Regions from separate parts of the Nocardiopsis sp. M1B1 genome, predicted to be linked through region 4. Evidence: predicted binding sites of a transcription regulator. Region 4 holds the regulator's gene; each other region holds the start of a gene.
What was found. The regulator LexA, encoded in region 4, represses DNA repair genes until DNA is damaged. The targets are predictions, from matches to a motif close to TCGAACANNTGTTCGA.

Region 1 (4,729 bases), 360 kb from region 4:
GGCGCTGCGCGCGGGGCTGCCGGTGGTCTCCACCCGGGTCGGCGGCATCCCGGACCTGTACTCGGGGACGGTGCTGATGGTGCCGCCGGGGGATCCCGCGGCCTTCGCCGCGGCCGTGGGCCGGGTGCTGGACGACCCGGCGCTGGCCGAGGACCTGCGGGCGCGCTCGCGCGAGGCGGCCAAGGCACTGCCGAGCGAGGAGGACGCGGTGGAGGCCGCCGCGGGCGTGTACAAGGCGGTGCTGCGCAGGTGAGGCGGGACGCGTGGGGATACGGGGGCGGGGTGGCCCCGGGGTCGGGTGGACCTGTCCCCGGGGTACGGTCGATGCCACCCTCGCCGGGACTTCACCTCGCGGGGGTGTAGATGTCATCCTGGACTACGGTCCGGTGTGTGCCGCCCACTGTGCGGTACCGGTATCCTGGCCTGACACGTGAGGGGAGTATCCCTGTCGCGGCGGTGTCGTCATCACGGCGGACAATGTCGTCCTCCCGGTGCCGCCGGTTCGCAGCGCTTCGCTGCGAGCGGGAGAGACCTCCGGTGGTTCGACGTGCGTGCACACCGCCCGCGCGCACTGACCGGAGGAGAGACCGTCCGTGAACGTTCCCTTGTGGTTGTGGGCTGCCACCATCGGCGCCATGGTCGCCATCCTGGTGATCGACCTCATCATCGTCGACCATCCCTGGAGCAAGACGAAGGGCCCCCAGGAGTTCGGCATGAAGCAGGCCGCCTGGTGGGCGGCCTTCTACATCGGCATCGCCATCATCTTCGGCTTCGGTGTCTGGTACTTCGGCGGAGGCGCCGCGGGCGCCGAGTACTTCGCCGGGTTCGTCACCGAGAAGAGCCTGAGCATCGACAACCTCTTCGTGTTCTACCTTCTGATGGGCTCCTTCGCGGTGCCCAAGAAGTACCAGCACGAGGTCCTGCTCGTCGGCATCGTCATCGCGCTGGTCATGCGCGGTATCTTCATCGTCCTGGGCGCCCAGGTCATCAACGCCTGGAGCGAGGTCTTCTACCTCTTCGGCGCCTTCCTGATCTACACCGGTTACAAGATCGTCCGCGACCACATGAAGGGCGACGAGGAGGAGAAGGACTTCACCCAGACCCCGGTGGTCCGCCTCCTCAAGCGCTTCTGGCCGGTGACCGACGACTACCACGGCGCCAAGCTCACCGTGAAGCTCGACGGCCGCCGCCACATCACGCCGATGCTGATGGTCATCGTCGCGATCGGCATGATCGACCTGGTCTTCGCCGTCGACTCCATCCCGGCGATCTTCGGTCTGACACAGGACGCCTACATCGTCTTCACCGCCAACGCCTTCGCCCTGCTGGGTCTGCGCCAGCTGTACTTCCTGCTGGCCGGTCTGATGGACCGCCTGGCCTACATCAGCTGGGGCCTGTCGGCGATCATGGTCTTCATCGGCGTCAAGATGATCCTGCACGCCCTGCACGAGAACGGCGTGCACGTGCCCGAGGTCGGCATCGGCCTGTCCCTGACCGTCATCCTGGGCATCATGACCATCACCATCGTCGGCAGCCTGATCAAGTCCCGCGCCGACGAGCGCAAGAACCCCGAGCTCAAGACCGAGCGCGACCCCTCGGTCGACTCCCCGGCGGACCGCTCCTGAGCGGACGGCGGGCCCGCGGGCCAGCCGAGGACATTCCGGGAAACGGCCGGATTCGAACAGTCGTTCGTCTATAGTGGTGGCACCCTGAGCGCTCCGGCGCCGGGGTGCCGCCTTGTTTTGCGAGGTGGAAGAAACCGTCGTCGGCGGTCGTTAGGCTGGACGGGCGGGAGAGGCGAGCGTCCTCCCCCCTCTCCTCAGCGGCCCGTCTCCGGGGCCCGGGCGGTCTCCGGGAGGCCCCGACCGCCGCACGCGAAGTTCCACACGGGTCAGCCGACGTCACGCGACGGGGTCCGCGTCCTGTGCGCCAGAGCCGAAGGATGTCTCACTCGATGGTCGAACAACTGGTAGTCCGGGGAGCCCGGGAGCACAACCTCAAGGACGTCTCGCTGGACCTGCCGCGCGACTCCATGATCGTGTTCACCGGCCTGTCCGGTTCGGGCAAGTCGTCGCTGGCCTTCGACACGATCTTCGCCGAGGGCCAGCGGCGCTACGTGGAGTCGCTGTCGGCCTACGCCCGCCAGTTCCTGGGGCAGATGGACAAGCCGGACGTGGACTTCATCGAGGGCCTGTCCCCGGCGGTGTCCATCGACCAGAAGTCCACCAGCCGCAACCCCCGCTCCACCGTCGGCACCATCACCGAGGTCTACGACTACCTGCGGCTGCTGTGGGCGCGCATCGGCGTCCCGCACTGTCCCGAGTGCCACCGCGAGATCGCCCGCCAGACCCCGCAGCAGATCGTGGACCGCGTCCTGGAGATGGAGGAGGGCACCCGCTTCCAGGTGCTCGCCCCCGTCGTGCGCGGACGCAAGGGCGAGTACGTCGAGCTGTTCAAGGACCTGCAGTCCAAGGGCTACACCCGCGCGGTGGTGGACGGGCAGGCCGTGCGCCTGGACGAGGCGCCCAAGCTGGGCCGCTACGACAAGCACGACATCGCCGTGGTCGTGGACCGCCTCAGCGTCAAGCCCTCCTCCCGCGGGCGCCTGACCGACTCGGTGGAGACGGCGCTCAAGCTGGCCGGGGGCACCATCGTCCTGGACTTCGTGGACGTGGAGGCCGGGGACCCCGACCGCGAGAAGGTCTTCTCCGAGCACCTGTACTGCCCCTACGACGACCTGTCCTTCGAACAGCTCGAACCGCGCTCCTTCTCCTTCAACGCCCCCTACGGCGCCTGCGCCGAGTGCTCGGGCCTGGGCACCCGCATGGAGGTCGACCCCGAACTCCTGGTCCCCGACCCCGAGAAGACGCTGGCCGAGGGCGCCATCGGCCCCTGGTCGGGCGGGCCCAACAGCGGCTACTGGGAGCGCATCCTCAAGGCGGTGGGCGAGGCGATCGGCTTCGACCTGGACACCCCCTGGGAGCGGCTGCCGCGCCGCGCGCGCAAGGCCCTGCTGGAGGGGCACGACACCCAGGTCCACGTCAGCTACCGCAACAGGTACGGGCGCAACCGCTCCTACTACACCGAGTTCGAGGGCGTCATCCCCTGGGTCAAGCGCCGCCACTCCGAGACCGAGAGCGACTACGGCCGCGAACGGCTGGAGGGGTACATGCGCACCGTGCCCTGCCCGACCTGCGAGGGCACCCGCCTCAAGCCGGTCGTGCTCGCGGTGACCGTGGGCGGCAGGTCCATCGCCGAGGTCGCCCAGATGCCGCTCAGCGACAGCGCGGCCTTCCTGGCCGGGCTCACACTCTCCGAGCGCGACGCGGTCATCGCCGCCCAGGTGCTCAAGGAGATCAACGCCCGGCTCGGCTTCCTGCTCGACGTCGGCCTGGACTACCTGAGCCTGGCGCGCTCCTCGGGCTCGCTCTCGGGCGGGGAGGCCCAGCGCATCCGCCTGGCCACCCAGATCGGCTCCGGCCTGGTGGGCGTGCTGTACGTGCTGGACGAGCCCTCCATCGGCCTGCACCAGCGCGACAACGCGCGCCTGCTGGAGACCCTCCAGCGCCTGCGCGACATCGGCAACACGCTCATCGTCGTCGAACACGACGAGGACACCATCCGCGCCGCCGACTGGGTCGTGGACATCGGCCCCGGCGCGGGCGAGCACGGCGGCCACGTCGTGGTCTCGGGGATCGTGGACGAACTGCTCACCTCGCAGGACTCGCTCACCGGCGAGTACCTGTCCGGCAAGCGCGGCATCGAGGTGCCCGTGGAGCGCCGCCCCCTCACCCGGGGGCACGAGCTGGTGGTCCGGGGAGCGCGCGAGAACAACCTCCACGGCATCGACGTCGCCTTCCCGCTGGGCGTGTTCACCGCCGTCACCGGCGTGTCCGGCTCGGGCAAGTCCACCCTGGTCAACGAGATCCTCTACAAGGCCCTGGCCAAGGAGCTCAACGGGGCGCGCGACGTGCCCGGCCGCCACCTGCGGGTCAACGGCACGAACAAGGTCGACAAGGTCGTGCACGTGGACCAGAGCCCCATCGGGCGGACCCCGCGCTCCAACCCGGCCACCTACTCGGGGGTCTTCGACCACATCCGCAAGCTGTTCGCGCAGACCACCGACGCCAAGACGCGCGGCTACCAGCCGGGCCGGTTCTCCTTCAACGTCAAGGGCGGCCGCTGCGAGGCCTGCTCCGGCGACGGCACGCTCAAGATCGAGATGCAGTTCCTGCCCGACGTCTACGTGCCCTGCGAGGTGTGCCACGGCGCCCGGTACAACCGGGAGACCCTCCAGGTCCGCTACAAGGGCAAGAACATCTCCGAGGTCCTCAACATGCCGATCTCGGAGGCCCTGGAGTTCTTCGAGCCGATCAACGCCATCCGCCGCCACCTGCAGACCCTGGCCGACGTCGGCCTGGGCTACGTGCGGCTGGGCCAGCCCGCCACGACGCTGTCGGGCGGCGAGGCGCAGCGGGTCAAGCTCGCCGCCGAGCTCCAGCGCCGCTCCACCGGGCGGACGGTGTACGTGCTCGACGAGCCCACGACCGGCCTGCACTTCGAGGACATCCGCAAGCTGCTGGGCGTGCTCAACCGGCTGGCCGACACCGGCAACACGGTGATCGTCATCGAGCACAACCTCGACGTGATCAAGACGGCCGACCACGTCATCGACATGGGCCCCGAGGGCGGTTCCGGCGGCGGCACCGTGGTCGCGCAGGGGACCCCG
Region 2 (4,729 bases), 3.1 Mb from region 4:
GACACCGGGGACCAGGGCGTTGTGCATCTGCGTCTCCTGCTGGCGGCGCTTCTGGGCCGGGCGCCAGAAGAGCAGCCAGAACACCAGGAGGATCAGCAGGAACGGGAACAGCATGCTGAAGAGCCCACCGGTGGGCTCTCCTTCGGCAGCGAGGTGGTAAAGGCCCTGCACGGGGGCGTCCTTCCTGACGTTTCGTCGTGTGGCCGACCGCTGTCGGATGGGACACCGCGACGGCCACCTTCTTCGCATCGGCACGAACCGCGTGGTCCGGGCCTGTCCGGCACGTACAACGCGCCAGAGGGCCGAGTCGTTCCACCGGTGTCGAACGACACGTACGGAGTCGTGCCCCGTATCGGCTGTTTCGTCCCAGCTTACGTGGCGTGGGTCACCGGTATCCCACCGGACGAGATCGGAGTGTTAACGGTTCGCCCCCGATCCGCGCGGCCGGAACCCATTGTGCCCGGACCGGGGCTCCGTGTCAGACGCACTGATCAGGGACTCGCCGTGCCGTTGTGACCCGCGTTGCCCGCGGGGGCGGAGTTGCCCGTGGTGCCGCCGCCGTTGGCCGCCGCCGCACCAAAGGCCGCGTCCGGCGGCGGGGTGAGCCCCATGTGCGCCCAGGCCTGCGGGGTGGCCACCCGGCCGCGCGGGGTGCGGGCCAGGAATCCGGAGCGGACCAGGAAGGGCTCGGCGACGGTCTCCACCGTCTCGGCCTCCTCCCCCACCGACACCGCCAGCGTGGACAGGCCGACCGGGCCGCCGCGGAACCTCCTCATGAGCACGTCGAGGATGGCCCGGTCCAGCCGGTCCATGCCCAGTTCGTCCACCTCGTAGAGGTCGAGGGCGGCGCGGGCGGTGTCCAGCGACAGCCGCCCGTCCCCGCGCACCTCGGCGTAGTCGCGCACCCGGCGCAGCAGCCGGTTGGCGATCCGGGGGGTGCCGCGCGAGCGCCCGGCGATCTCCACGGCGGCGTCCGCGTCCAGGGGCGCGCCGAGCAGGCCCGCCGAGCGCTGGAGGATCAGCTCCAGTTCACCGGGGGTGTAGAAGTCCATGTGCGCGGTGAACCCGAAGCGGTCGCGCAGGGGCGCGGGCAGCATGCCCGCGCGGGTGGTCGCCCCGACCAGGGTGAACGGCGCGATGTCCAGCGGGATGGCGGTGGCGCCGGGGCCCTTGCCGACCACGACGTCGACCCGGAAGTCCTCCATCGCGACGTAGAGCATCTCCTCGGCGGGACGTGCCATGCGGTGGATCTCGTCCAGGAAGAGCACCTCACCCTCCTGGAGGGTGGAGAGCACCGCGGCCAGGTCCCCGGAGCGCTCGATGGCCGGACCCGAGGTGATGCGCAGCGGGGCCCCCATCTCGGCGGCGATGATCATGGCCAGGGTGGTCTTGCCCAGGCCCGGGCCGCCGGACATGAGGATGTGATCGGGCGCCCGGTTGCGCCGCTTGGCGCTGTGCAGCACCAGGGAGAGCTGTTCGCGCACGCGTTCCTGGCCGACGAACTCGTCCAGCGCGCGGGGGCGCAGGGCGCCCTCGATCTGGCGCTCGTCCGTGCCCGCGTCGGGCGAGACCGCGTCGCGCTCGTAGGGCGGGGGCCCGACGGGGGCCGAGCCGCGGGGGTCTTCCTCGTGGAAGTCGTACACGGGGTTTCCTCCCTGTTCCTAGGCCCGGCTGAGCCTGCGCAGGGCGCTGCGCAGCAGGACGGCGACGTCGTCGGTGTGCTCGGCCTCGGTCGCCACGGCGGAGGCGGCGGCCTCGGCGTCCTTGGCCGACCAGCCGAGGTTGACCAGGCCGGAGACCACCTGTCCGCGCCAGGCGCCGTTGGGCTCGCTGCCGGACCCGGCGGCCTCGGCCCCGGGCAGGGTGCCGTCGGTGAGCACGGGCGCGTCGAGCTTGCCGCGCAGTTCCAGGACGATGCGCTGGGCGCCCTTCTTGCCGATGCCGGGCACGCGGGTGAGGGCGGTGGTGTCCTCGGTGGACACGGCGTGGCGCAGGCTGGAGGGGCTGTGGACCGAGAGCATGGCCAGGGCCAGGCGGGGGCCGACGCCGGAGGCGGTCTGGAGCTGCTCGAACAGGTGCTTCTCGTCGTCGTCGGCGAACCCGAACAGGGTCAGGGACTCCTCGCGCACGACGAGGCTGGTGGCCACGGTCCCGGTCTCGCCCACGTGCAGGCGCGAGAGCGCGGAGGGCGTGCACTGCACGGTCATGCCGACCCCGCCGACGTCGATGACGGCGGTGCCCGCGCCGCGTGCGGCCACCCGGCCGGTGAGGAACGCGATCATCTGGTGTGGGCACCGGGGACGGTGCCCCTCTCCTTCCTGGGGGCGGGGCGCTAGCGGCCGCGGGTGCGGCGGGCCAGCTCCACCTTGCGGGCGAAGTCCTGCTGGGCCTGGGCGACGCGGGCCTGGGCCCCGCCGCGCCAGATGTGGCAGATGGCCAGGGCGACGGCGTCGGCCGCGTCGGCGGGCTTGGGGGGTCCGTCGAGTCCGAGGATACGCGCCACCATCGTGCCGACCTGCGCCTTGTCGGCGCGGCCGTTGCCGGTGATGGCGGCCTTGGCCTCGCTGGGGGTGTGCATGGCCACGGGCAGGCCGCGGCGGGCGGCGCAGACCAGGGCGATACCGCTGGCCTGGGCGGTGCCCATGACGGTGCTGAGGTTGTGCTGGGCGAAGACGCGCTCGACGGCGACGGCGTCGGGCTGGTAGCGGTCCAGCCACTCCTCGATGCCGCGCTCGATGCCCACGAGCCGGTGGGGCAGGTCGGTGTCGGGGCTGGTGCGCACGGCGTCGGCGCCGAGCAGGGCGAGCGGTCGGCCGATGGCGCCCTCGACGGCGGCGACACCGCACCGGGTCAGCCCGGGGTCGATCCCCAACACGCGCACGCGCCTCACCCTTGTCCTCTCGAACGTCCGTTCGCCCACATGCTAGCGGCGGGCGACGACGTCCGCCTCCGGCCCGCCCGGGCGTGTCGACCCCCCGGGGGCACCCGCCGGGCCGGAGCCCGCCGCGGCCGCGGGCCGCCCCGTCGCGAGCGTAGCCGCCCGACCGGGCGCGGCCGCACGGCCCGGGTCCGCGCGCCGCCTTCGGTTTCCGGAGAAAAGGGATGGACGGAACACCGAGCGCGTGCTAAGTTGCTCTCAGATCGAGAAATACTCGACTTGAGAACAACTGGAGGCGCACGTGGCCGACCCGCGCAACGAGGAGGGCGAGAACCGGTTCCTCGCCGACTACGACCCCCACGCGTTCGCCCCGGCCGCGGTCACCGTCGACGTCGTCGCCCTCACCATCCGTTCGGGCGTGCCGCACGTGCTGCTGACGCGGCGCGCCGAGCACCCCCAGCGCGGCTGGTGGGCGCTGCCGGGCGGGTTCGTCCGGGCCCAGGACGGACCGGACGGCCCCGCCGACCCCGATCTGCCCGACGCCGCCCTGCGGGTGCTCTCGGAGAAGACCCTGCTGCCCACCGAACTGCACCTGGAGCAGCTGGGCACCTACGGCGCCCGGGACCGGGACCCGCGCATGCGCGTCTTCTCGGTCGCCTACGTCCTGCTGGCCCCCGACCTGCCCGATCCGCACACCGGCCGGGGCACCGAGGAGGCCGCCTGGATCCCCTGGCGCGACCTCGGCCACGGCGACGGCGCCCGCCCAGGACTCGACCTGGCCTTCGACCACGGCCGCCTCCTGGCCGACGCGGTCGAGCGCGCCCGCTCCAAGCTGGAGTACACCCCGCTGGCCACGGCCTTCCTGCCGCCCGCCTTCACCATCACGGCGCTGCGCGAAGTGTACGAGGCCGTGTGGGGCCAGTCCCTGCACGCGGCCAACTTCCACCGCAAGATCCTCGCCGCGCCCGGGTTCGTGGAGGACACCGGGGAACTCGCCGAGCGCGGCGGCGCGGGCGGCGGACGGCGCGCCCGGCTCTACCGCGCGGGCGGCGCCGCCCTGCTGCACCCTCCCCTGCTGCGGAGCACGCAGTGATACCCGAGAGGAGTCCGATGACGGCCACCGGCCCCGCCTTCGAGGACGCCGAGCGCCAGGTCGCCCTGGCGGGCGACCCCGTGGAGCTGTTCGGCCCGCTGCCCGAGGGCGGCGGCGTGCCCCCGGCGGCCACGGCCCGCCACCGCGAACTGGCCCGCGCGCTGCACCCCGACACGGCGCCGCCCGGCAGCGGCACCGGCCCCTTCACCCGGCTCTCGCGGCTGTGGGACCTGTACCGGGCGATGGCCGCGGGCGACCTGCGCCTGGACGACCTCACCCTGGCCACCGGCGCGCACACCTACCGGGTCGGCCGGGAGCGGCTGGCCCACGGCGACGTCGCCGACCTGCACCCGGTGCGCTACCGGGCGCCGGAGTGGCGCGACGCGGTGCTCAAACTGCCCCGCGCACCCCGCGACAACGACCTGCTGGAGGCCGAGGCGACCGCGCTGCGCCGTATCCGGGAGCACGGCCACGAGCGCTACCGGGCCTTCGTCCCCGAACTGGTGGAGTCCTTCAAACACCGCGACGCCGCCACCGGAGTGGAGCGGCGGGCCAACGTCCTGGGACGGCTGCACGGCTTCCACACGCTGGCCGAGGTGCGCCGCGCCCACCCCGACGGCGTCGACCCGCGCGACGCGGCGTGGATGTGGCGGCGGCTGCTGGTCGCCGTCGGCAACGCCGCCCTGGCGGGGGTGGTGCACGGCGCGGTCGTGCCCGAGCACGTGATGATCCACCCGGCCGATCACGGCCTGGTCCTG
Region 3 (4,729 bases), 140 kb from region 4:
GTCTCGCCGAGGGTGATGTCGCCCTCGCCCTCGTGCATCCGGCGGATCTCCGCGCGCTGGCCGTCGTAGCGCAGCAGCCCCTCGTACTGGCTCCGGTACTCCTCACCGTCGTTGTCCCAGCAGCGCACGCCGAACGTCGCCTGTTCCGGACCCTGGACCACGTACGCGGTGGTGCTCACCAGGACGTCGTCCGGCAGGACCTCCTCGCGCTCCAGCGCCACGACCTCGCCCCGGCTGGGGTTGCTCTCGGGGTCCAGCTGGAGCAGGACGCCCCTGCGCTCGGCCCAGTAGCCGTCGGAGTCCTCGTGTTCGTAGGTGTTGCTGACCCAGCCCGGATCGGTTCCGAAGTCGGTGTTGTAGACGGAGAGGGTGTTCTCCGGGATCTCCGGGCCGCCGTTGAGCAGGACCGTCGCGCCCACGGCGGCCACCAGGACGACCGCGCCCGCGGCCGCGCCGACCACCACCATCCGCCGACGTCTGCGCGGGGCGCCGCCGGACGGCCCCGCGGGGCCGCCCGGTGAGCCCGGAGCACCGGGGCCGCCGGGACCGGAGTAGGCGTTGAAGGCGTGTTGGCCCTGGGACGAGGACGGGTGACCGCCGTGCGCCGGAAGGACCTGGCCGCCGGAGTGGGCGTAGTGGCCGGGAACCTGCTGGCCGTGGACCGGAGGCTGGCCCTGGGACGGGTGGCCGCCGTACCCCGCGCCCTGCTGGGGGCCCGAGGGCTGGAGGCCCGGGTTGCCGTGCCGCTGTTCCACGTGGGGCTGCTGGGCCGCGTGGGGCGGCTGTACCGGGTGCTGGACGTGCGTGGGCTGCGCGTACGGGTTGTACTGCGTGGCCTGCGCGTAGAAGGGCTGGCCGCCGTCCGGGAACGCGGCGCCCTGCTGTGGTCCGCTGTCCGGGGGCTGGCCCTCCGTCTGCTGGGGTCCGCTCGACGCCTGGTGCGCCGCGGGCCCGTTCTCCGGCACCCCGACCCCGGTGTCCCGCGGCGGCAGCCCCGGGACCGGGGAGCTGCTCGGCGGGGCCCACGAGGTGCTGATCGTGCGCTCCACCTCGGACTCCTCCGGGTCCTCCTGGCCGGTGAGCCGGGCCAGGAGCTGCTTGGAGGTGGGCCGGTTGGCCGGGTTCTTGTCCAGCGCGGCGTTGACCAGGTCGTACATGTCCGGGTCCAGGCCGTCCAGGCGCGGCGGCGCCGAGGAGATGTTGTGCAGGACGGCGGGGACCGTGGCGGCGTCGAAGGGGGCGGTGCCGGTTCCGGCGAAGGCCACCAGGCAGCCCCACGCGAAGATGTCGGCGGCCGCGGTGGCCCGCTCGCCCAGGATCAGCTCCGGGGCCATGTACGAGGGAGTGCCCATGAGCTGGCTGGAGCGGGTGACCGCGTCCGCGGCCTCGTCCAGGGCGCGGGCGATGCCGAAGTCGATGACCTTCGGGCCGACCGGGGAGAGCAGCACGTTCGCCGGTTTGAGGTCGCGGTGGACGACCCCGGACCCGTGGATGGCGGTGAGCGCCGCGGCCACGCCCATGGCCAGGCCCTCCAGGGTGCCGCCCGCCATCGAGCCGTCCGAGCGGACCGCCTCGTCCAGGTTCGGGCCCGGTACGTACTCCGAGACGATGAAGAGGGGATCGCCCTCCAGCCGGGCGTCGATCACCCCCGCGGTGGAGAAGCGGGCCACGCGGCGCGCGGCCTCGACCTCGCGCGCGAAGCGCAGCCGGAAGGACTCGTCGTCGGCCAGGTCGGGGTGGATGAGTTTGACTGCGACGGACCGGTCGGAGGCGTCCTTGGCGAGGTAGACGGTGCCCATGCCGCCCCGGCCGAGACGGCTCACGATGCGGTAGCCGTCGAGTTCGCGCGGGTCCCCCGCACGCAGGGGTTTGCCGCTCTGGTGCCCGTTCGACGTCACAGTTGGGGGTCCCTCATGAATCGTGGAGTTCGCGCTCACAGCGTACCGATGCCGACACGCCGACGCGCTCTGGACTGACTGGCCCCCGGTTCCCGCGGACGCGGGCCCGGACCCGGGGCGGGGTGTTCGTGAGCGGCGCGCGGACGCGCCGTGTCAGTCGTGGTGATGCCCCTCGTGCCCGAACGGTTCCCCGGAGGCACCGGTTTTCGCTAGGATTAGAACACACGTTCGAACACCTGGCCGCGTCTTCCCCACGGGTGGGTGTCCCGGTGGCGTGTGCCGGGACTGACAGGAGGCGGATGATGCTGAGGGGAAGTGTCGTGGGACGCTACTACGGGGCGGAGGTGACCGTCGTCGAGGACGAGGGGCGCCCGGCCCGGTTCGTGTGGAACGGCAGGGTGTACGGAGTGCGCAGGATCCTCGAACACTGGGTCACGCTGCGCATGGACTGGACACCGGCGCGTGAGTCCCAGGCGCCCGAGCGCAGGCACTGGCGTGTGGAGGCGGGCACGGCCCAGTCCCAGGGGGTGTACGAACTGCGCCACGACACGGCCACCGGAAGGTGGCTGCTCTCCCGCGTGTGGGGGTGAGGACGCGTCCGGCGCGTCCCCGTCCGCTCCGCGACCGCGGTCCGTACGGCCCCGTCCGCCCGCCCGGTACGACCCGTGCGGGCGGGACGCCGCCCGGTGCGGTCGGCAAGCCCGGTGCGGACGGGGCGCACGCGTCAGCCCAGGTCGCCGGGGAGCAGGCTGTACACCGCCAGGTCCGCGCGGCCCTCGTGCAGCGGCATCGCGCTGCGTTCGACGCCCTCCAGGCTGAACCCCGACCGCTCCGCGACCCGGCGCGAACCGGTGTTGCCGGTGGCGGCCTTGATCTCCACCCGCCGGAAGCCCTGTTCCAGCGCCCAGCGGGAGACGGCCACGGCGGCCTCCGTCGCGTACCCGCGGCCGCGTCCCCACGGTGAGACCCAGTAGCCGACCTCGGTGTTCATCGCCGCCCACACGACACGCACCAGGCCCACCGAGCCCACGAGCCGCTTGGTCTCCTTCTCGACCATGGCCCACTGCTGTCCCTCGCCGCAGGTGCGCAGGGCGGGGGCCACCTCGCGGCACCACCGCTCGGCCTCCTCCCGGGTGTAGGGCACCCCGGGCAGGGGGAGGGGGAGCCAGCGCTGGAGTTCGGCGTCGGTGCAGGACGCGTGCACGTCGTCGACGTCGCCCTCGACGAACGCACGCAGCCGCAGGTGCTCGGTCTCCAGGATCACTGACGGCAGCATCGGTCTGTCTTGCGTGGTGGTCACGCCTCTCCCCTCGGGTCGGAGTGCGCTCACGATACGCGCCGAACCCGGGTGCGGCACCCTGGTTCTCCCGAGGGCGCCCGAGGCGGGGCGGTACCGCCCCGACCAGGGGGGCGTCCGTCGGAGCGGCCGTGGACCCCGTGCGGTCCGCGGTTCCGGCGGGCGCCCCCGTCCGTCTAGGGTCTGTTTTTTGAACCGGTCTCAGCTTGTGGGGGTTGGTTCGGGCGCCCACGGGGTTCTGGAGGGGCCGGAGACGGGTTCCCGTGGGGGAACTGCGCCGTAGGCGTCGTTTGAGGGTGGTGGTGGGCGACGGGTGGGCACGAGCGAACCCGTCGTAGGCGCCGCTGTGCCTGCTTCAACCCGATTCCCGTTCTCCGGGCGCCCGGACACGGAGCGAAGCGGAGCGGAGGTCCAAAAAACACTGCCTAGGCCAGGCCCGCGATGACGCGCTGGCGGACCGCGCTGTCGAACACCTCGGAGAAGGCGTTGCCCGGGCACTCGGTCTCCAGCCAGTCGCGGTGCCGGGAGATCGCGTCACCCGGCGTGGCCACGCCCGTGCCCGGGTTGACGTACTCGATCCGCCCGGCCGGGTCCACGCCGGTCACCGCGCACAGCACGCGCAGCACGTCGACCAGGGAGTCCTGCGCGGCCTGCGTGGGCAGCTCGTCGGTGAAGTCCCCGAGCAGGCACACGCCCACGTTGCCCTGGTTGAACCCGTAGGCGTGCCCGGCGGTCACCGACTCGGCCCGCCCCGGCCGCGGGATCCCGGAGAAGACCGGCACGCCGTCCCCGCCCGAGTGGCGGCCCTCGTAGACCACCCCGTCGGGGTCGATGAGCACGTGGTAGCCGATGTCCCCCCACGCCTGCTGCACCGCGTGCAGGTAGTACACCGCCCGTACGTCCGCCGCGTGGTCGTCGCCGGTCGGCATCGCGGTGTGGTGCACGGTCAGCGCCTGCACGGGGTGGAACTCCGCCTCCCACAGGTCGTCGCCCCGGTCGTCGAAACGCCAGGACTCGTCGGCGCCCCAGCCCGCGCGGGTGCGGAACGGGACGCTGGTCCGGCCGCGCGGCGTGCCGGAGGCCTCCGCGGACAGCGACGCCTGCGCCGGGCCGCCGAAACGCAGCACCTCGCCGTCGTTCAGGTTCACGGCCGCACTCTCCCCCCTCGAACGCACCTCGTAACCGGTGGCGCCCTCGGGAGCGCGCACCAGCGCGGCCGCGACCGGGTCCCGGTCGTCGCGGCCCCCGGTGTGCAGGTGCACCGGGTTCCACGATCCCAGGCCGTCGGCGGTCTCGAAGCGGACCGCCGCGTCGGCCTCCCCGGGGTCGCCGGTGACGGCCACCATGTCGAAGCGCAGGTCGGGGCGGACGAGTCCGCGTGAGGCGGAGGGCTCCGCCAGAACGCGGGGGATCGTGCGGTCGCCGCCGCCGGTGTCGGCCAGCGCGGAGCGGGCGGAGGGGAGCGCGGTGCCCAGCGCGGTCAGACCCGCAGCGGCAGTGGCACCGGCCAGGAGGGTACGCCTTCGCATCGTGT
Region 4 (4,729 bases):
TCTTGTGCTCCTCGCGGGCCTTGGTCTCGACGAAGTCCTCGATGTCGGGGTGGTCGACGTCCAGTACGACCATCTTGGCGGCCCGGCGGGTGGCTCCGCCGGACTTGATGGTCCCGGCCGAGGCGTCGGCGCCGCGCATGAAGGAGACGGGCCCGGAGGCCGTCCCGCCGGAGGAGAGCAGTTCCTTGCTGGAGCGGATGCGCGACAGGTTCACACCCGCGCCGGACCCGCCCTTGAAGATGATCCCCTCCTCCTTGTACCAGTCCAGGATCGACTCCATGGTGTCGTCCACGGAGAGGATGAAACACGCGCTGACCTGGGCTTTTGCACTCGTACCGACGTTGAACCACACCGGGGAGTTGAAGCTGAACAGCTGGTGGGCGAGGGCGTGCTTGAGCTCGTGGTCGAAGACCTCGGCGTCCTCCGCGGAGGCGAAGTAGCCGTGCTCGCGGCCGGTCTCGGTGTAGACGCCGACGACGCGGTCGATGAGCTGCTTGAGGCTCCACTCGCGCTCGGGGGTGCCCACCGCGCCGCGGAAGTACTTGCTCGTGACGATCTGGGTGGCGTTCATCGACCAGGAGGAGGGGAACTCCACCCCGCGCTGCTCGAAGTTGACCGTGCCGTCGCGCCAGTTGGTCATGACGACGTCGCGGCGCTCCCACTCCAGGGAGTCGTAGGGGTGCGTGCCCGGGGAGGTGAAGACGCGCCTCACCCTGATCCCCTTGCGGTTGCCCTTGCCCTTGCGTCCGGCCGGACCGTTGGCGGTTTCCGTCATCGCCGGGTCTCCCCTCACTCGTGGGCACGGTCACCGACCGTGCCCGGCGTCCTTGTCCCGGGAGTGGTGTGGCCCCGCGCGGTCGGCGTGCGGCCGCGAGGGGCGCTACCCCGTGGTGGCGCCGCTCCGGCCGCCGGTCTCGGCCTCGCGGTCCTGGCGCAGGCTGGCGATCTCGGCCTCGAAGTCGGAGAGGCTCTCGAAGCCGCGGTAGACGCTGGCGAAGTGCAGGTAGGCGACCTCGTCCAGGTCGCGCATCGGCCCCAGGATGGCCAGGCCGATCTCGTGGGCCGGGACCTCGGCCAGGCCGCGGCCGCGGATTTCCTCCTCGACCTGCTGGCCGAGCTTGGCCAGGGCGTCCTCGGAGACGGGGCGCCCCTGGCAGGCCCGGCGCACCCCGGCGATGATCTTGGTCCTGCTGAAGGGCTCGGTGACCCCCGAGCGCTTGGCCACCATCAGCAGGACGGTCTCCTGGGTGGTGAACCTGCGCTCGCAGACGGGGCAGGACCGGCGGCGCCGGATGGCCGCGCCGTCGTCGGTGGACCTGCTGTCGATCACCCGGGTGTCCGGATGGCGGCAGAACGGACAGTGCACCCTGGTTCACCTGCTTCTCTCGCCGAACGACAACGCCTAGGTACCACTAAACCACAACTTCTGGGCAACCACTCCTGTCGCAACACCAGATGTTGTGGTCGAACCTAGACTTCTTCCTGACCCCGCCGCAACCCCGGCGCGGGCGTGTCACGAACACGGCCGAGGGACCGCGCGGCATCGCGGTCCGCGGCGGGGTGGGGCGGGGAAGTCGGCGCGGGCGGACTGCTGCGGGGGCGGCCCGGCACCGCGCTCAAGGATAGCGCCGCCCACCGGAGCCGCCGCTCCCGGCGGCGGGCGCGGGAATCCCGACGTCACGGGGTTTTCGGTCGAGCCGACGCCCCGGGATAAGACCCCCGCGCCTGGCCGGAACCGCTGTCACGGACACGCGTTCGCGCATTCCGGGGACAACAGCGCGTGAACGCGTGTACACACGTAAGTGCAGGCCGGAAATTGACCGCGAATACGCGCGACGGCAATTGTCCCCGGCCTCGAACGCTTGTTTGATATCACCGTGTGCAACGACTAAAGTTGGCCTTGATTTCACACCGGTTTCGCCATCACGTGGACCCCCAGGTCGGCACGGTCGCGGACCGGGGGTGGCCAGTCACACAAGCAGGCCCTGACCGAACCGAATGCCGAGGAGGCCCGGCCGTGCCGGAGGAGAATCCCGGAACCGCAGATACCGTCACCGTTCTCGCACCAGCGGAGAACGCGGGCGGGTCCACGCCCGAAGCCCCCAAACTCACCGCGCGCCAGCAGAGCGTGCTGAACTGCATCCAGCGCTATGTCCGGGAGCGGGGGTTCCCCCCGTCGATAAGGGAAATCGGGGAAGCGGTCGGCCTGTCCAGCCCGTCCAGCGTGGCGCACCAGCTCAAGGTCCTCCAGCGCAAGGGTTACCTGCACCGCGACCAGAACCGGCCGCGCGCGGTGGAGCTGCGCACGCCCGGGCGCGCCTCGGGGCAGACCCTGGTGCCCGAGGACATCGACCTCTCGCGCGCCGCGGCCGTGCCGCTGGTCGGCCGGATCGCCGCCGGCGGTCCGATCCTGGCCGAGGAGTCGGTGGAGGACGTGCTCGCCCTGCCGCGCCAGCTGGTGGGTGAGGGGCGCCTGTTCATGCTCACCGTGGTCGGCGACTCGATGACCGACGCCGCCATCACCGACGGCGACATGGTGGTGGTGCGCCAGCAGCAGGACGCCAACAACGGCGACATCGTGGCGGCGCTGCTCGACGACGAGGCGACCGTCAAGGTGCTGCGCCGCGAGGAGGGCGGCCATGTGTGGCTGATGCCGCGCAACGAGGCCTACGAGCCGATCAACGGCGACGACGCCACCATCCTCGGCAAGGTGGTCGCGGTCATGCGCCGCGTCTGAGGTGCCCGCGTACCCGCGTCTCCGGTCCCTCTCCCCTCGGAGGGATCGGGGACGCCTCCCCCTGTGGACGGCGCGGGGCCGACGGGCGCGGGCCGCTAGGCTGAGAACGTGTTCACACGTGCCTCCTCCCCCGCCGTCCGCTGGCGCACCGCACTGGCCGGTGCGGCGAGCGCCGTCCTGTTGACCGCCGCCTGCGCCCCCGCCGACGACGGGGCCGCCGAGGCGCCGGGGGTCGGCGGCGTCGAGCGCGAGGTGGCCTTCGAGGGCGGCGGGCACGAGGTGTCCGGCGCATTCCGGATGCCCCAGGACGTCTCCGGCACCGTTCCGGGCGCGCTCATCATCTCCGGCAGCGGCCCCACCGACCGCGACGGCAACAGCTCCGTGCGCCCCGACGCCGACACCAACCAGAACCTGTCCCGGGTGCTCGCCGACGTCGGGGTGGCCTCGCTGCGCTACGACAAGTACGGCAGCGGTCCGGACTTCGAGACGCCGGGCCCCGGCGACGAGGTCGCGCCGGTGGACCCGGTGATCTTCGACGAGCAGGTCGCGGCGGCCTACGAGGAACTCGTCTCCCAGCCCGAGGTGGACCCCGAGCGGGTGGTCGTCGTCGGGCACAGCGAGGGCGCCCTGTACGCGCTGCGCGCCCACGAGCTCATCGGCGCGGAGCACCCCTCCCCCGCGCTCGTGCTGGCCGCGCCTCCCGGTACGCGCTACCTCGACCTGATCGACCGCCAGCTCACCGAGCAGGCGCGCGCCGCCGAGGCCTCGGGCCAGGTGGAGGAGGGGCAGGTGGTCCAGCTGCTCTCGGACTCCCGTGCCGGACGGGCCGCGATCAGGTCCGGGCGCGCGCTCAGCGAGGTGGAGATGCCCAGCGGGGGCGTAATGGGCGTCTACACCCCCGTCAACGAGGACTTCCTGGCCTACATGGACGCCTTCGACCCCGTCGAACTGGCGGAGGACCTGCCCGGGGGCACCCCGGTGCTGGTGCTGTGGGGGGAGCGGGACGCGCAGGTCTCCCGACAGGACGTGGACCGGCTGATGACCGGTCTGGACGGAGCGCGACGGGTGGACGTCCCCGACACCGACCACATCTTCCGCCGCTACCGGGACGAGCCCGGGGCCACGGTCCTGGACGCCCAGCGCCCGTTCGCCGAGGAGGTCTCGCCCGCGTTGGAGGAGTTCCTGGGCGCGGCCTGGTAGCCGCGCCGGGGCCTCACTCGGGGATGGAGTCCGGCAGCGCCTCGGTCACGGACAGCGCGAACTCCTCGGCGCCCGCCACCATGCGCTCCCGGTCGCCGGGGTTCTGCGCGTCGTAGCTGGCCGCCACGGTGTAACAGGTCTCCAGGTACAGGTTGGACACCCGGGCGCCGACGCAGGCGACCGTGTACGGGTCCTCCTGGACCCAGGCGACCGCCTCCTCTCCGACGCCTTCCAGCTCCTGCGCGTCGTACTGGGAGGTGGTGGTGCGCAGGTTGTCGGCGGCCGTCGTGACGCCGCCCGGGTCGGGGGCGGCCACGGCCACCAGCGTCGCGGTGGCCGGAACCTGTTCGCCGGGGCCGCCGGGGGTCGCCCACCGGCACTGCCAGCCGGAGCCGAACGCCTCCTGCGGGCCGCCGACCGGCTCCTCGACCTCCAGTTCGTGGTCGGGCACCAGCTCGTCCAGTGTCCCGGTCTCGGCGACGGAGCACTCGGGCGCCGCCCCGAAGGCGCTCGCCTCCGGGGTGTCGCGCGCCACCACGTACCAGATCGCCCCGGCGGCGAGCACGACCAGCACCAGTGCGGCGGCGACCACGGCGGCGGTGGCGCAGCCCCGGCTCTGCGGTTGGACGGAGGCCACCACCTCGGGCGCGGGCTGCTGGGGGTGGGGCTGTTGCCACGGGGTGCCGGGGGGCGGCGGGTACTGCCCCTGTGGGGCCTGGTGGGGGTGGTAGGTCTGCTGCTGCCCGTGGGGCTGTGGTGCCTGAGACGGCGGAAGCGGCTGCTGTTGCCCTT

Region 1: the regulator LexA is predicted to act here: its motif matches at 1,678-1,693, upstream of uvrA (excinuclease ABC subunit UvrA).
Region 2: the regulator LexA is predicted to act here: its motif matches at 2,901-2,916, upstream of ruvC (crossover junction endodeoxyribonuclease RuvC).
Region 3: the regulator LexA is predicted to act here: its motif matches at 2,115-2,130, upstream of ACSTA4_RS22310 (DUF6504 family protein).

Annotation. Positions count from the first base shown of each region.
Region 1 covers NZ_CP196194.1:4,641,583-4,646,311, reverse strand. Annotated here, with positions in the region: gene ACSTA4_RS20160 (glycosyltransferase family 4 protein) at 1-253, shown strand, start outside; gene ACSTA4_RS20155 (TerC family protein) at 594-1,625, shown strand; gene uvrA (excinuclease ABC subunit UvrA) at 1,955-4,729, shown strand, end outside.
Region 2 covers NZ_CP196194.1:1,939,553-1,944,281, reverse strand. Annotated here, with positions in the region: gene yajC (preprotein translocase subunit YajC) at 1-171, opposite strand, end outside; gene ruvB (Holliday junction branch migration DNA helicase RuvB) at 492-1,643, opposite strand; gene ruvA (Holliday junction branch migration protein RuvA) at 1,662-2,282, opposite strand; gene ruvC (crossover junction endodeoxyribonuclease RuvC) at 2,333-2,881, opposite strand; gene ACSTA4_RS08385 (NrtR DNA-binding winged helix domain-containing protein) at 3,180-3,971, shown strand; gene ACSTA4_RS08380 (molecular chaperone DnaJ) at 3,989-4,729, shown strand, end outside.
Region 3 covers NZ_CP196194.1:5,142,061-5,146,789, reverse strand. Annotated here, with positions in the region: gene ACSTA4_RS22315 (protein kinase domain-containing protein) at 1-1,898, opposite strand, end outside; gene ACSTA4_RS22310 (DUF6504 family protein) at 2,198-2,488, shown strand; gene ACSTA4_RS22305 (GNAT family N-acetyltransferase) at 2,623-3,198, opposite strand; gene ACSTA4_RS22300 (peptidoglycan recognition protein family protein) at 3,621-4,724, opposite strand.
Region 4 covers NZ_CP196194.1:5,005,777-5,010,505, forward strand. Annotated here, with positions in the region: gene ACSTA4_RS21735 (vitamin B12-dependent ribonucleotide reductase) at 1-775, opposite strand, end outside; gene nrdR (transcriptional regulator NrdR) at 881-1,366, opposite strand; gene lexA (transcriptional repressor LexA) at 2,018-2,737, shown strand; gene ACSTA4_RS21750 (alpha/beta hydrolase family protein) at 2,846-3,937, shown strand; gene ACSTA4_RS21755 (hypothetical protein) at 3,951-4,577, opposite strand.